DNA from 2 places in the Shewanella sp. H8 genome. Region 1 is predicted to be linked to the other one. Evidence: predicted binding sites of a transcription regulator. Region 1 holds the regulator's gene; the other holds the start of a gene.

Region 1 (8,714 bases):
CATTAAGAACAGAGAAACGACCTACATGAGGAATATCGGTCGCAGGCACACAGACAGTAGCCCCTAGACTTTGGGCTTTTGCAACTGAAGCATCGCAATCGTCGACAGCAAAATAATTCATCCAATGCGCAGGAGCATCGCCCCATTCGTCGGTCATCTCTAACATGCCACCAATAGCTTGCTCGCCGACATACCATTGTGTGTATTCAAATTCAGCCATGTCAGCTAGCTTGGTTTGGTAGCCTAATACATGGCTATAAAACTGTTTCGCTGCAGCGGTATTTCGACATGCTAACTCAACCCAACATAATGTATTGGCCTCTTGTGCCCGCTTGATACCAATGTGATCTTGTCCTTGCCACAATGCAAAACGGCAGCCTTCTGGATCGCTGCACAATGCCATAAGACCCGCATAACCAACAGAATGAGGGCCAGCTAATACTTCACCGCCACCTTGCTTAACTAACTCAGCTGACACATTGACATCGTCGACAGCAAAATAGATTGTCCAGTGGGTCGGTAAATCCTGCATATTCTCTGGCATGGGGTACATTGCACCAATATCATCACCGTTAATTTGCAACATGGTGTAATGCCCTTCTGGCATAGGCGTATCATCGGCCCCCCAGCCAAATAATCCTTGGTAAAATGCTTTACCCGCTGCCCAATCGTGGGTTGCTAGTTCAAGCCAACATGGTTGTCCTTGTTGATATTGTTGTACTTTCATTGTGTTAATCCTTATAAAAATGACAACCTAAAATGCAGGCCAAAATAAAATGGAAAGTGAATAATGATTTGCGCTAAGTTAAGTCGATATTCACCGAAAAGCAAAAAGCCTTCATACGAAGGCTTTTTAATCATCTATGAGTTTATTTCCGTACTTAGCGGCTACTTAAATACCGGTAAAATATCCGCCATAGCCAATAAGTGGCAAGTTGCTGTAATAACACCAAATAATATCACAACAACAATAAGAGGTGTTCCACCTGGTACTTTAAAGCCTTTTGAATTTGGGTGTTGCTGGCGAATTTTGTAAGCTAATAATGCAGGCACAATCACCGCCCACACGGTTGCAGCTAATGCAGCAAAACCAATAGCAATAATAAAACCATTAGGAAATAATAATCCCAAAATAGTCGGTGGTATAAAAGTAACCGCTGCAGTTTTAAAACGCCCCTTACGTGAGTCATCAAAACCAAATAAATCAGCAAGGTAATCGAATAAACCCAATGTCACACCTAAAAATGATGATGCCACAGCAAGATTGGCAAATAGGGATAACATGTTATCAAGCCAGTGACTGGTAATCACCCCCGACAATGCAGCGACTAACACACCAATATTACCGCCTTGTTCAATAATATTAGTAAACTGGCTCCGAGGAATATTCCCCATTGTAGCTACTAACCAACATACATAAATGACCAATGCGATACTGGTGCCAGCAATAATAGCCTTTACGATAGTTCGGGCATCTTTACCGTAATACTTTACTAGGCTAGGTACGTTACCGTGATAACCAAAACTCGCTAAGCCAAAAGGAATTGCGGCAAGTAAATAAGGTAAATATCGCGACTCGCCATCGGGAGATGTTAGCTTTATCGGATCGATGTCGATTAATAAATTACCGATAGCCAAAAAGAAAGTAATGACCATACCACCGAGCATAATCGTGGTGATCCGATCAACCGCTTTGGTGCTGATAAACACGACTAGCGCTAAAACAACGGCAAAAACTAACCCCGCGACACTCTGGGGTAAACTTACGCCAACAGCAGATAAACTGTGATTAACAATCGACCCACCGCCACTAATATATGCATACGTTAAAATATACAACACAAAGGCAATTGATAAGCCGTTAACCACTCGCCAAAACTGTCCTAGTGTCACTCTAGTTAAGGTGTCAAAACTGTCGCCCGGTTCAAAATGCAGGTTGGCTTCTAGTAACAGCAAGCCCGACATCAGCATGCAAAACCATACACCTAGTAACATCGCTATTGAATAACCAAACCACATCCCGGCACCTACAACAGGTAACGAAAACATTCCCGCACCAACAGTTGTTCCGGCAATAATCATCGCCCCGCCCAATACAGATTTACCGCCGACACGATGCTTAGCAGCATTCATATGGTTAGCCATTATTATCCGTGCTCCGTTTGCACACTATCAACAATGGTTTGCCTTACTGAAGATCCAAGTAATTTATTAACATTATCTCTTATTCTAATCACTTCAGAACGATGCTCGTCACTGCATAAATAACCCAATTCCTTCAGTTTTACACTCAAGGTGTTATACAGCTTTTTATCATAAAACTCAGGAGCAGTAATGCCGTGTAACGCGCCTAATCTCTTGGCTAATAAGTGACTATCGGTTTCAAGCTCTGAACGTTCCAAATCAGGCTTTATCGCCAATAAATTGAAGATAATGGCATATCGCTGCAAGGTTTCATTTATGGTTTCAGCAAGAAGCAACACTTGGGTGATATGACGAGGTGTGATGACAAAATTATCTTCACCACTCAGTAAACCTTGTTCAACCATGAATTCTAGAATGCTATCTATATGCGCAGGCACATCATCAATACCCATAAAGAGTTCGGCTTTAAGTAACGGATATAAATCCATAACAACCGCATGAATGCGTTTACGATCGCATACATCATAATGAGCTAAACAACTGGCAATTAATGAAGGAAGCGCCATGAGGTGAATAATGTTGTTACGGTAGTAACTCATAGTAATAGCTATTTTCTCATCGACCGAAATAATTTCGCCAATCGGATCTTTACTACTAACAAACTTATCTAACGACAAACAATGATCAACAATCGATTTACCATTACCTTCTGCAACAGATGTGAAATCGGTATAAGGCACGGTTTTAAGTAAGGCTAAATACAAATCAAGCTGACGTTCTAACTGGCCTCTTTCCAACGCATTTTGCTCTGATGCCAATAACACCAAACTGGTCAATGCCACCGAACTGGCGGCGGCTGCACCATTAATATTAGTCATCACGCGGTTAGCTAATGAATTAACCGATGGCGTAAACCACGACGGTTTTTGATCCGGATCTTTTGCAAGCTCAGCACGCCATTCCGGTGCCTGTTGATTTAAGAAATGCTGTAGATTAATGGGTTCACCAAAATTGACATAACCTCGGCCAAAATTACCTAATCTACTAATCGCCCCAAATACTTGCCACACCGATTCTTTTTTCTTTTTCTTACCACTTAATTCTTTATGATAAGTCGCTACTTCCATAACGTGGTCATACCCTAAATACACAGGTACTAAAGTCACCGGACGCTCTATACCACGCAACACACTGTTTATAGTCATGGCCAGCATGCCCGTTTTAGGGGCCAGCAAGCGTCCGGTACGCGAACGACCACCTTCGGTGAAATATTCGACGGAATAACCCTTAGCAAACAACTGATCCAAATATTCACGAAAGACTGCTGTATAAAGTTTATTGCCATTAAAACTGCGGCGGATAAAGAATGCCCCGCCACGGCGGAACATTGGCCCTGCAGGCCAAAAATTAAGGTTTATACCCGCGGCAATATGTGGAGGAACCATGCCCTGGTAATACAAAATATACGACAGTAATAAGTAATCCATATGGCTGCGATGACAAGGCACATAGACAATCTCATGGCCATCATGATGTAGCTGTCGAACCTGTTCGGCACCTTTAATGTTAATGCCACTGTATAATTTATTCCATAACCAAGTCAGAAAACGCTCAGTTATGCGAACTAAACTATCGGAATAATTAGCAGCAATTTCATCAAGGTATTCAATAGCAGTTTCGCGGGCTTTCTCTGGCGAGACTTTTTTACTTAGCGACTCTTCTTCTATGGCCTTCTTGATAGACTCAGATTTTAATAAAGAAGCAAATAATACGTTTCGATTAGGTAACTGTGGCCCGGTCATAACCTTGCGTTGACGACGAAAATGCACTCGAGCAACACGGGTTAATTTGTGAGCAATTCTTTTATCTGTACCGTGTTCATCGGCCATATAACGAAGCGATAATGCATTAGAGAACTGGACAAAATTATGCCGTCCTAAAAATAAAATCATTAACCATTTACGTAGCCATGTTGGATTTTCTCTTTCAAATACAGCCGCTTTCATGCTGTCATCTTCTTTCCCTGGAGTACGTCCCCAATAAAGACAAACAGGAACCAACTGAATATCTAATTCAGAGTTCTCACGATGAAGAGATAATAGACTGGTAAAATAATTAATGAATTTTTCACCACTTTCGCGTTTACCAAATAATGGTTTGCGCCCCTCTAAACAAACAACACGAGGCACTTGCAAGCCATCAAGCTTTAATGATTCATAAGGGCTAGGCATACCAAAGCCTTCTGTGATTTCGCTCAAGGCGGCAATATCACTGATAGATTCCGTTTTCATCAAATAAACTAGAGGTTTAGTCGGATCTATATTGAGGTCATCAAAAGGATCATGTGGCACAACAATTGTTTGCACCATCCATTTTTGAATCCACTTTAATGTTCGTAAAAATATTGAATCAGGTTTTGACATGGTTATTTTCGCAACATAAGCCACTATAATATTGTTGCATAGGATACCAGAAACTACCCTGCTTACACTATCTGGCTTGTTTATCTTTGCCCTAAAGCTATTTTTCTTTCCGATAAAACAAGTTTTAAATATTTAAAATCATTTAAAAACAAGTAACTACCAAGTTACTTCCTAATAAAACACAAAAAATAGTTGGTTAATACTTGCACGAAAATAATCACTGTATATAATGACAGTCACTGTATAAAAAGACAGGAATTGTCATGAGACCGTTAACGCCGCGCCAAGCTGAAATATTAGACTTAATTAAAAACAATATCGCCGAAACAGGTATGCCACCCACTCGTGCTGAAATTGCGAATCGTCTTGGCTTTAAAAGTGCTAATGCCGCCGAAGAGCATTTAAAAGCATTAGCCAAAAAAGGCTTTATCGAGATAATTCCTGGTACCTCTAGAGGTATTCGATTACCTCATGAAGAACAGGTTGAAACCGGCCTGCCGCTCATTGGACAAGTTGCTGCTGGAGAGCCTATTTTGGCCCAAGAGCACGTGGAAAACTATTATCAAGTTGACCCCAATATGTTTAAACCCGCCGCTGATTTTTTATTGCGGGTTCGTGGTGACAGCATGAAAAATATCGGCATTTTAGAAGGCGACCTTCTCGCGGTACATAAAATGCAGCAAGCACGTAATGGCCAAGTTGTGGTGGCACGAATCGACGATGACGTCACCGTAAAACGATTTGAACAGAAAGGTAACGTCATTTATCTGCATGCAGAAAATGAAGATTACAACCCGATAAAAGTGGATTTAAGTTGCCAAAGCCTAACCATCGAAGGGCTTGCCGTTGGTGTTATCCGTAATGGAGATTGGTTATGAACAAACTAATGGGCATCGCCCCACGCCACCCTGGCTTATGGGTGGATTTATCAGACACAGAACTTCAGGGCAACCAAACCATTCAAACATTGCAAACGGTTACCCAAGGTGAAGCAGAGCTGAGTCAATTGTGTAGTCAATTAGCAACGTTAAGCCAACAAGGCCGCTGGATTGTACTCATTAGCCCACCTCACATTGGTTATAAACATATGCTGGCAAGTGCCGGAGTGAGAATGGATCGCATTTTACTGGTTCACACCAAAGATGAAGTCGAGACATTATGGGCCATGGAAAAAGCACTCACTAGTGGTACATCGAGTGCAGTAGTAACTTGGACAAGCTCACTTGATGCTCGCGATAGTCGCCGTTTGGAAATAGTAGCCAAAAGCGCACGTGCATTAGGGATCGTAATTGAAGATGTGAATACTCACTTACCTCACAAACATCAACTTGTTAGCCCTACCTTAGCAAATGGAACAAGTAATTTTTGCTCGTTTCACTAAGCACAAACCCTTAATTACCAAGCCCTGTATTGAATTCAGGGCTTTTTTTTCACCTTTTTCAGGCGATTAAGAAAAAAAGTGATCTTGATCAATCCTTAATCTACAAGTAATGTAATTAACAAGGATGAAACAATTTTTTATCTTTAATTTGACGTAAATGGCAGATTTAATAGTCATCGATGGGAAAACGTCAACACAAATTGATAAGTTCAGTCGTAGGTACAAGCGTGGTGCACAGCTAACAATAAAACCGTAGACCGTCTGTTTACAACCACCAAGGTACTTTGAGGTCATCAAACTTTTTTCGGGAACCGAAGAGTTTGCATAGAGCAGAGAATTACTGTGTGACTTTTCTTTGTAATTGCAATTTGCAATTAACAGAGGAGCAGTCTTGTGAAGCAATGGTTGTATTGTTTACTGGTTGTGTGTGTAGCACTTCCGCTTGGGGCAACAGCAATGCCCCTCAACATGACTCAAGGCGTGACAGATATCAGTGGTCAGGTTTATCACCTCCACATGACGATTCTTTATATCTGTTGTGCCATTGGGTTAGTGGTGTTTGGGATCATGATCTATTCAATGATTTACCACCGCAAATCAAAAGGCGCAGTCGCGGCCAATTTTCATGAAAGTACCAAAGTGGAAATTGCTTGGACCGTCATTCCTTTTATCATCTTAATTGCAATGGCTATTCCAGCCACCAAAACCTTAATTGCCATGGAAGATCCCAGCGATGCTGATCTCACCATTAAAATTACTGGGTCGCAGTGGAAATGGCATTACAGCTATTTTGATAAAGACATCGAATTTTACAGCTCATTATCTACCCCCAGAGAACAAATTGACGGTAGTGAGGCTAAAGGAGAACATTACCTCCTTGAAGTTGACAAACCTCTAGTGCTCCCCATTAACCAAAAAGTCCGTTTTTTGATGACTTCTGATGATGTTATCCACTCATGGTGGGTGCCCGCTTTTGCCGTTAAAAAAGATGCTAATCCAGGCTTTATTAATGAAACTTGGACTCGTATTGATAAGCCCGGTATTTATCGCGGCCAATGTGCCGAATTATGTGGTAAAGACCATGGTTTCATGCCGATTGTAGTGCAAGCATTATCGGAGGCCGATTTTGAAAATTGGTTGGTTGAGCAAAGACAACTAGCAAGCAATGCCGCTGCGGCAGCGGCGGCATCAATGACCCAAACCCTGTCACTCGAAGATCTAACCTCACAAGGTGAACAAATCTATATTGCTAGATGTGCTGCTTGTCACCAACCTAATGGTGCGGGTCTTCCTGGTGTATTCCCATCATTAATTGGCAGCCCTATCATAAAAGGCTCTGTTGAAGGCCATCTAAATATCGTCATAAACGGTAAACCAGGTACCGCAATGCAGGCCTTTGCAAAACAACTTAGCGCCCAAGAAATTGCAGCAGTGATTACCTTTGAACGTAATGCTTGGGGCAATAATAGCGGTGATCTTGTACAAGCTGTTGATATAGGAAAATTTTTAGGCAGTAACGAGGCAAAAACAGAAGCAAACAAAGCAGTAGCGGATGTCACAAGCACTATTGCAACCACGACAACTGACATTACCGATGCGGTTACCGAGAAAACCACTCAAGCTGTCGAAACCGTAGCAAAAGTTGCTCCAGCAGAAGCTCTGCCCACGTTAACCTTGGAGCAATTAATGACCGAAGGTGAGCAGGTTTATGCCACGACTTGTGCTGCATGTCACCAAGCCACTGGCGCAGGTTTACCTGGCGCTTTCCCTTCACTTATTGGTAGCCCTGTTGTTAGCGGACCGGTTAGCGGACATATCGATATCGTTATGCACGGAAAACCAGGTACTGCAATGCAGGCATTTAGTAGTCAATTAAGCCCTCGAAAGATGGCGGCAGTGATTACATATGAGCGCAATGCGTGGGGCAATAATTCTGGCGAGGCGGTGCAACCTGCCGATGTCGCTAGCCATGGACAGTAAGGGAAAACAATGAGCACAACAACGCACGATACAATTGCAACCGCCCATGATGATCATCACGGCGCTCCAAAGGGGCTAATGCGCTGGCTACTCACCACTAACCATAAAGATATCGGATCTCTGTATTTATGGTTTAGTTTCATTATGTTTCTCACTGGCGGCGCAATGGCAATGGTCATTCGAGCTGAGTTATTTCAGCCTGGATTACAGCTAGTAGAACCTAACTTTTTTAATCAAATGACCACTGTTCATGGTCTCATTATGGTATTTGGTGCAGTAATGCCCGCTTTTACGGGCTTAGCTAACTGGCTAATACCTATGATGATTGGGGCACCAGACATGGCATTACCACGAATGAACAACTGGAGTTTTTGGATTTTACCTTTTGCCTTTGCCATGTTACTGGGTTCGTTATTTATGGAAGGCGGTGGACCTAACTTTGGTTGGACATTCTATGCCCCGCTCTCAACCACTTACAGCCCTGACAGTACCGCATTATTTGTATTTTCCATTCATATCATGGGCATAAGTTCAATAATGGGTGCAATTAATGTCATTGTCACCATTGTAAACTTACGTGCTCCAGGCATGACGTGGATGAAGTTACCCTTGTTTGTGTGGACTTGGTTAATTACCGCTTTCTTACTGATAGCAGTGATGCCGGTACTCGCGGGTGCGGTCACCATGGTATTAACCGATAAGTTTTTTGGTACCAGCTTTTTTGATGCTGCTGGAGGCGGTGATCCGGTAATGTTCCAGCATATCTTCTGGTTCTTCGGTCATCC
Region 2 (8,714 bases), 1.5 Mb from region 1:
ACTCATCCATTTCACGTCGCTTTGGTGGCACCGGATTGGGCTTAGTGATTACTAAACGCTTAATTAACCAAATGGGTGGCCAGATAGGCTTTACATCGGCCCCCAATAAAGGTTCCAATTTTTGGTTTATTCTCCCACTTGGGATCAGTCAATTTGAAATTGGTGAAGTATTGCCAGTTGATGCATTGCAACATAAATCAGTCTTATTATATGAACCACGGGAATTAACTCGCGATACTTTAAATCGCCGTTTAGTGTCATGGCAATTAATTATCACTAATGTTGCCAACCCAGAAAACCTTACCTCTGTTTTACACACTAAAAACAGCAAATTTGATTACATCATCATGAGTTGCCATGGTTTTGCTGACACAGCGTCTTTTATTCATTTATTACAACGAGCCAGACAACATACCGACTGTCTCATTTTATTGCACGACTGTTTAGATCAAAACATGATTATCAATGTGTTAAAAGTCAATGCAGATGTGTTGCTCAGCACCCCGGTAAGCGATTTAACCCTAGCGCATCATTTAATATATCCACCAGTGCCTTCTACTTTTGTGAGTTTACCAGAACAAATAAGTCAAGATGTCACACCTCGCCAAAATGCATCAGTATTAGCTGTTGACGACAATATCGCCAACCTAAAATTAATTGATACTTTACTAAAAGAATTAGTGGTTGATGTGGTTACCGTAAATAATGGTGCGGATGCAATAACGCAGGCAAAGAAACGCGCATTTGACTTAATCTTCATGGATATTCAAATGCCTGGAATCGACGGTATAACGGCAACGCGACAAATACGCTCAGAATCGCTCAACCGTAATACTCCAATTATCGCTGTAACTGCGCATGCTATTGCTGAAGAGCGCGATAATATTTTATCCAGCGGAATGGATGGTTTCTTAGCCAAACCCATTGACGAATTGTCCTTAAAAAGTGTTATCAGTCGATGGATGAATAAGCCACAACTCACCCATTTTGATGCCCAAATATTGAATTGGGATTTATGTTTAACACAAGTCAATCAGAAAACCGATTTAGCGTTGGATATGCTAAAGATGCTGGTGAACTCATTACCAGAAACAACAAAAGCTATCGAAAAAGCATTACTGACAAGAGATGCAAACCTACTACTTCAAGTCGTACATAAATTGCATGGGGCAACATGTTATTGCGGCGTACCAACAACACAAAAACTGTGTCGAGATATAGAGTCTGGATTAAAACATAAAATTGACCTTAATGACTTAGAACCTGAAATACTAGAGTTACTTGATGAGTTAACTAAGGTAGAATTAGCAGCAAATCAAGTGATAAATCAGCTATCAGTGGATACTCCAAATGACCAGTAAATCCGGTTTTTTTAAACGCCTTAAAGCATTATCGTTACCGCAAAAGCAGCTTTTTGCCCTAGCGCTATGTCAACGTATGCTCCCGAACTACCAACTTTTTTCTGAAGTGTGTGAATTCGGCCAACCTCAAGTATTAAGTACAGCATTAGATTTGTTATGGCAAAGCCAGTATGACAAAAAACTTAAATTCAATATCCATGTGCATTTGCAGCGTCTCGATGAAAACACTCCTGAGCCGAGCGAATTTGAAGCCTATGGAGCTTATCCAGCAATGGATGCTGCTGTCGCGATTGCCAGCCTTATGGGAGCGATAGACGGTAAGATTGAAGAAGATATAACAAATATCAGCAAGTTATCATCGAGTACTGTGGCCAATTATATTGAAGCCATTAGTGATGAATCCTTAATGGATGAAGCGCTCGATGAGTTTGTATTTTCACATCCAGTAATGGAAGAAGAAAAACAATTACAAGCCATGTTACTCGATATTATCGAAGCAAATCCGGAAATAAATAGTGAATTAGTTAAAGGTTTACGTAAAGATATTATTGAAGCTGGTGTGTCTAATATCGGTATTAGTCTGTAATACACAGTCTAAGCCTTGCAATAAACATTGTTTAGCCTGAACTTATTCAGGCTTTTTATTGAGTGCCGCCCATGAGAAGCATTTTTTATCAAGGTTTCACCTTCAGTAATGCTAATGGTAAGACTGATGACTGGACGCTAGTTATTGGCAATCAAGTACGAGTTGGATCGTTATTTGAACTAAGAAGACAAGTACACTTTTTTACTGAGCTAGGCATATTACCTCCGCCTAAAGTATCAAAGGCCAGTTTAAACAATAAATCAAAAAAATAATCACCGTTTAACTTTAGCCTAATTGCATCCGCCTACCAAAAAGCAGTACAGTGACCTTATTACCATTTTGTTAAGGAATTGCGAGGGATGTCCAGTATTCTTACCCCGCTAATCGCTGTTTTTATAATTATGCTGCTTGGCAGTATTGTTCAAAAATTGAGACTGTTGCCACCAGATACCGATCTGATCCTCAATCAATTTGTCTATTACATTGCCTTCCCGGCAATTTTACTGATTGTTTTAGCCGAAACTCGTATTGAAGATATTATTCAATGGGGCTTTATTGGCGCATTTAGTCTCGCGATGGTCATCACTTACGCCATAGTGATTGTTGTATCACTTTGGTGTGCTCCAAAGCAGCAAGCTGTTGCCGCCATGCGAGCCTTAAACGCCACATTTGGCAATACCGCCTTTATTGGTATTCCATTGCTGAGCTTGTTATTCCCAGGACACAAAATGGCATTAGTTGCGGCTTCAATTGCCAGCTTACTGTCGGTGTTCATGTTTGCTTTTGCGTTAGTGTCTATTGAACTTGCCAGCCGAAATAAACAATCAACCGACCACGCTATCGTCATCATGGGTAATGCACTGTATAAAAATCCGATTGTGCTAGGCAGCCTCATTGGTATCACCTTATCAGCATTGCATATCACCTTACCTGAAAGTCTGGCTTTGGTACTTCACCAAGTGGGTAACACCTCCAGCCCTTGTGCACTATTTGCTATAGGTATGGTACTTGCCAAAGCTTTACGACATCAATCTTTTGCAAAGATGTTCAGTCTTAGCCTGATTACAGAATTGAGTTTAATTAATTTACTCAAATTAATTATTCAGCCTTTTATTGCCTTTGGATTACTCAAATTATTTGGCGTAGAACACGAATTACTGATAATGGGAGTGCTTTTAGCAGCATTACCCACGGCAGCAAGTGTGTATCTACTGGCAGATCGCTACCAAATTAATGCTAATGGAAGTGCCCAAGGGATTTTATATGGCACATTAGTGACCTTTATTAGTTTGCCTATAATAGAAATACTATTAAAATCCACTGGTTAATCATTAACCGCTAGCAGGCGATAAAATAGTCAGCGATAATTTCACACCAACTACTTTACTGTATATAAAATCAGTATATACTGTTTATCAATACAGTGGTTTGAACGTTTCATTGACAAGGATTCACTATGCTTTGCCAACTCAGCATCAATAATTTTGCTATCGTGCGTTTTTTAGAACTCGACTTTAAAGCCGGTATGACAAGCATCACCGGAGAAACGGGTGCAGGTAAATCGATTGCTATCGATGCCCTAGGATTGTGCTTAGGAAACCGCAGTGACGCAAACACCATCAGACCAGGTGCAACTAAAACAGAAATTAGTGCAAGGTTTACCCTCCATGATGTCCCTTTAGCCAAACGCTGGCTAGAAGACAACGATCTCGATGCTGAAGATGAATGTATATTGCGTAGGACTATCAATAATGACGGTCGCTCGAGAGCCTATATCAATGGTAATCCAGTCCCTGTAACCCAATTAAAATCAGTAGGTCAGCTCCTCATTGGTATTCATGGCCAACATGCTCATCATGCCATGCTTAAAAATGACCATCAGTTAGCTTTACTCGACAGTTATGCCAACCACAAGCTACTGATAGATAGCGTTAGTGCCAGCTATCAACGCTGCAAACAAGTGGAAAACGAGCTAAAACAGCTTGAACAAGCTCAGCATGAACGTATTTCGCGTCAACAGTTACTGCAATATCAAGTAGAAGAACTTAATGAGTTTAATTTAGGCATAGATGAATTTGATGAAATAGAACAAGAACACAAGCGCTTAGCCAATGGCACAGATTTAATTGAACGCTGCCAAGCGGGTTTACATTTATTGACAGAAAGTGATGAAGGCAATATAGAATCTCTACTCAATAAAGTGGCCAGTATTGCTGATACGCTTCAAGGCTATGATGAATCCCTTGCGCCTATTAGCACTATGATCAGCGATGCGTTAATTCAAGTACAAGAAAGTGCGAGTGAAATTGAAAGTTATTTAAGCAGTTTAGAGCTTGATCCAGAACATTTTGCCTATTTAGAAAAACGCCTTTCAACAGCTATGCAATTGGCGCGTAAGCATCATGTGAGTGCTGATAAGCTGGCACTACATCATCAAGCCTTGATGAGTGAATTGGCAGAACTTGCTGACGACGAGACTAAATTAGATGGTATAAGACAGCAACTTGAAGACACTAGAAACGCCTATTTAACCAATGCGCAGAAACTTAGTCAAAGTCGTAGCCGTTATGCTAAAGAATTAGACAAGCTAGTTACCCAGTCTATCCATGAGCTCAATATGCCTAAGGGTAAATTTACTATTCAAATTAATCATAATCCGGACAACATTTCAGTTAATGGCTGCGATAGCATTGAATTTATGGTGACCACAAACCCTGGGCAACCATTACAACCGATTTCTAAAGTTGCCTCTGGCGGTGAGTTATCGCGTATTGGATTAGGGATTCAAGTGATCACAGCTAAAAAAGTGGCAACACCGACATTAATATTCGATGAGGTTGATGTCGGTATTTCAGGTCCAACGGCTTCTGTGGTTGGACGCATGTTGCGCAGCCTCGGAGAGTCTACTCAAGTGTTGTGTGTCACTCATTTACCCCAAGTTGCGGGTAAAGGTCATCAACATATGTTTGTAAACAAATTCAATAAAGCGGGTGCCACAGAAACTACGATGCAGGCATTAGATAAAGATCAACGGGTTAATGAATTGGCACGCTTACTAGGTGGAGACGTGATTACTGAAAACACCTTAGCTAACGCCCGAGAGTTATTACAATAAAGGTCATGACTTATCAAAAATCAAGCTGCATGTTACCATTGTGTTAAATGGATTTTGCGGATAAAGAATGATGATGTTGTTAAAAACGATTGGTGTGCTGGTTGGATTAATAAGCAGCTTATTAGTATTTGCCGTTGTCTGCTTAGTGGCAATCAACGCTTCCGACAGAACAAAGTCTCCTAATACGTTATTAGTTGAAAGCTGGCTAAAGCAGCAACCTGTTGCATCGAGTGAAAACGGGGTTGAGTATGCTATGAAGATGCTGAGCACTATCGAGGGTGCTAAATCGAATCCACAAGAAACATCGCTCAGCTTTAGTACTCAACAAACTAAATTAATTCGCGACTTTAAAGAAGCTTGCCACTTAGCATATTGGGAAACTTGCAATGAGTTTTTTAATCGTAATAGTGAAACAATTAACCGTGCTATTAATGCCCATCAAGCCAATATTGATAAATACAATATATTAGTCGCTATGCCTGATTGGCAAGAAAATGATCAGTCTTTAATCCCTCAAGATCAAATTCTCTGGTCTCAACTGTTTCAGTTAAGAGAGCTAAGTTTACTTGAAACGATGAATCGCTCGGGATCTATTGCCAGCAAAATAGGGGTTGATGCTGCAATAGCATTCCTAAACAAAGAAACGCAATTTTGGAATAATGTATATCACTCATCGGGATCGTTACTGGTTCATATGATTGTCAGTGGTGTACTGAAGGAGCAACTCCGCTTTGCGGGTACTTTAGCTCAAAGCAATAAAGAAGTGGTTAAAAATATCAGTGCTTGGCAATCCCCTTTCAGTTTAAATCAAAATGACTATGAACGTATATTTTCAGGTGAGTGGCTCTTTGGTCACAACGCCATGCAGCAAATGGTAATGGAAGCTCAACAAGATACAGCACCATTTTACGAGCAATGGTTAGCTAAAATGTTTATTAAACCCATTGATGATGATAACTTGCGGGCTGAATATTTCGTTAATATGGTTAAAGAACCTGTATCAACAGATGCATCGCTTCTGCTTAAAAAACCAGAATATTGCAATAACGACAATAGCCTGCTGCAGTTATGGCAATTACGCTACAACCCGGTGGGTAAAATATTAAGCTGCTCTTATTATGAAACAGATCTTAAATTGCGCATCGTCAATATGAATAATGAAATAGAACAGCTACGCAGCAATTTAATCATGACTCAATAAATCTTAGTATCTCTGAGTTTGCAATGACAAGAATCAAATATGAAAAAAGAGCACATTGCGCTCTTTTTTATTCGATGTTTATGACTACGTTATAGATAATAAACTGCCAACTGCACACCTATTAACGAAAAAACACCTGCTAATACATCATCAATCATAATACCAAAACCGCCATGTACTTTGGCATCAAGCCAACGTATTGGCCAAGGTTTAACTATGTCAAAAAAACGAAATAAAACAAAGCCAAGTACTAACCACATATAGCCTAGAGGCGCAGCTATCATAGTGATCATCAAACCAACCACTTCATCCCACACAATAGCGCCATGATCGTGTACTCCCATATCTCTAGCCGCTTTACCACAAATATAAATCCCAACAAGCATACTAATACAGGTAATAATCAGGTAATTCGTAAGGCTTAACTGCTGCATCAATAGCACCAACGGAACGGCGGCTAAGGTACCAAAAGTACCCGGTGCTTTCGCCGCTTTGCCACTGCCAAAGCCTAATGCTAAAAAGTGAATAGGATTAGCTAAAGATAGCTTGTTGACAAATTTATCTTGGGTAAGTAGTTTCATAATGCTTCAATTAAAAATGTTCAAAACTGCGAGATATTGGAGAAAAAGCTTTACCGTCGTCTACGAATTTTAATTTATCTCCAGCACAAATTTGGCCAATTTTGACAAACTTGACGCCGGCATTAATTAACGCAGTATCAATCGCGCCACGTTGAGACTCAGGAACAGTGAAAAGTAACTCGTAGTCTTCACCACCAGTAAGTGCATAACTTAATGCTTCTTCTCGGCTTAGGTTAGCAGTTAACGACGCAGATAACGGCACTTGGTTGATATCAATAATCGCACCAACCGTAGAAGCACTTAACACATGGCCAATATCAGACATTAAACCATCTGATAAATCGATAGCACTCGTAGCTAATGTACGAAGAGCTTGACCAGCTAACACACGAGGAGTTGGATAATAATGGCGATTAATAAGGTATTCTTTATCTTCTGGATTAACTGTTTTAACCCCTCGGAGAATATCCAAGCCTAAAGCTGAATCCCCTAAAGTACCAGTAACATAAATCCAATCACCTATTTTGGCTCCGCAACGAGTTAAGGCTGTACCTTTCGGGACTTGGCCATTAATTGTAATACTGATGCTGCGAGGTCCACGGGTTGTATCACCGCCAATAAGAGCAATACTGTAATATTCTGCAATTTCAAACAGGCCTTCACTGAAGTGTGCTAACCAAGGCTGGTCCACATTGGGTAATGTCAGGGCTAACGTAAACCACGCGGGTTCAGCCCCCATAGCCGCCAGATCAGAAAGATTAACCGCTAACGATTTATACCCTAAAGCATGAGCCGGAATATCAGCTAAAAAATGGACATTTTCAACAAGGGTATCACAAGAAATAGCGATAGATTTATTGTCGGCTGGATTCACTAACGCACAGTCGTCGCCGATGCTTAACTCAACATCGCGCCTTTTTTGACCTTTATTGCGGAAGTAATGTTCGATGAGATCAAATTCTTTCACATTCAGTCTGGTACGGTAAACCGTCCACCTTAATTTTGAAACAATTAATAAGAATTGAAAACGGTATCCGAAGATACCGTTCTGGTGTTACTTATGTTTTACTAACTTATCAAGCATGCCGTTAACAAACTTATGACTATCTTCAGCACCAAAGGCTTTTGCTAACTCAATACCTTCGTTAATGGCCACTTTAAATGGCACATCTTTGCGGAAGGTTAACTCGTAAGTGGCCAAACGCACAATGGCTTTTTCTACTGGTGACACTTCTTCAAAATTACGGTCAAGATGTGGTTTTAACAACTCATCAATCTGCGCAGTTTTTGATGCTACACCCGTTAGCAATTCACGAAAATAAGCCACATCAACACCGTCAGTGTTTTGTTCTGTTAAAAACTCATGTTCTACGTCAGCAACATTATTTTTACTTAACTGCCATGAATAAATGGCTTGAACGGCTAAACGGCGGGCCTTACGGCGCTCTGAAGGTTTCATACTTTTCCTACTATTTACAGCTGTTGTTCTAATTGTTGCAGTACATTAACCATTTCAAGCAAACTAAGGGCTGCTTCGCCACCTTTGTTACCTGCTTTAGTACCTGAACGTTCAATAGCTTGCTCAATGGTATCTGTAGTTAATACACCAAACGCAACAGGAAGATCATACTCTAATGCAACTTGTGCAAGACCTTTGTTACATTCACCAGCAACAAAATCAAAATGAGGTGTGCCGCCACGAATGACAGCGCCTAATGCTATGATTCCGTCAAACTTTCCACTTGCCGCAACACGTTTAGCGGCAAGGGGTAATTCAACTGCACCAGGTACTCGAACAACGGTAATGTTGTCGTCGCTGACCTGGCCGAAACGCTTTAATGTGTCTATTGCACCATCAAGCAGACTTTCA

The links. Region 1 encodes LexA, which represses DNA repair genes until DNA is damaged. Its sites were predicted from a motif close to TACTGTATNNNNATACAGTA; they were not measured.
Region 2: a site for LexA is predicted at 3,354-3,373, ahead of recN (DNA repair protein RecN). Genes of this name have one in related genera too.

The regions. Positions count from the first base shown of each region.
Region 1 is NZ_CP157213.1:274,268-282,981, reverse strand. Features, by position in the region: gene ABIS04_RS01205 (VOC family protein) at 1-727, opposite strand, end outside; gene mtr (tryptophan permease) at 889-2,145, opposite strand; gene plsB (glycerol-3-phosphate 1-O-acyltransferase PlsB) at 2,148-4,568, opposite strand; gene lexA (transcriptional repressor LexA) at 4,832-5,446, shown strand; gene ABIS04_RS01185 (cell division inhibitor SulA) at 5,443-5,949, shown strand; gene coxB (cytochrome c oxidase subunit II) at 6,343-7,929, shown strand; gene ctaD (cytochrome c oxidase subunit I) at 7,939-8,714, shown strand, end outside.
Region 2 is NZ_CP157213.1:3,236,587-3,245,300, forward strand. Features, by position in the region: gene barA (two-component sensor histidine kinase BarA) at 1-1,361, shown strand, start outside; gene ABIS04_RS14000 (YjaG family protein) at 1,351-1,947, shown strand; gene ABIS04_RS14005 (DUF3319 domain-containing protein) at 2,019-2,219, shown strand; gene ABIS04_RS14010 (AEC family transporter) at 2,307-3,275, shown strand; gene recN (DNA repair protein RecN) at 3,404-5,062, shown strand; gene ABIS04_RS14020 (hypothetical protein) at 5,130-6,263, shown strand; gene ABIS04_RS14025 (phosphatidylglycerophosphatase A) at 6,353-6,844, opposite strand; gene thiL (thiamine-phosphate kinase) at 6,855-7,811, opposite strand; gene nusB (transcription antitermination factor NusB) at 7,899-8,303, opposite strand; gene ribE (6,7-dimethyl-8-ribityllumazine synthase) at 8,318-8,714, opposite strand, start outside.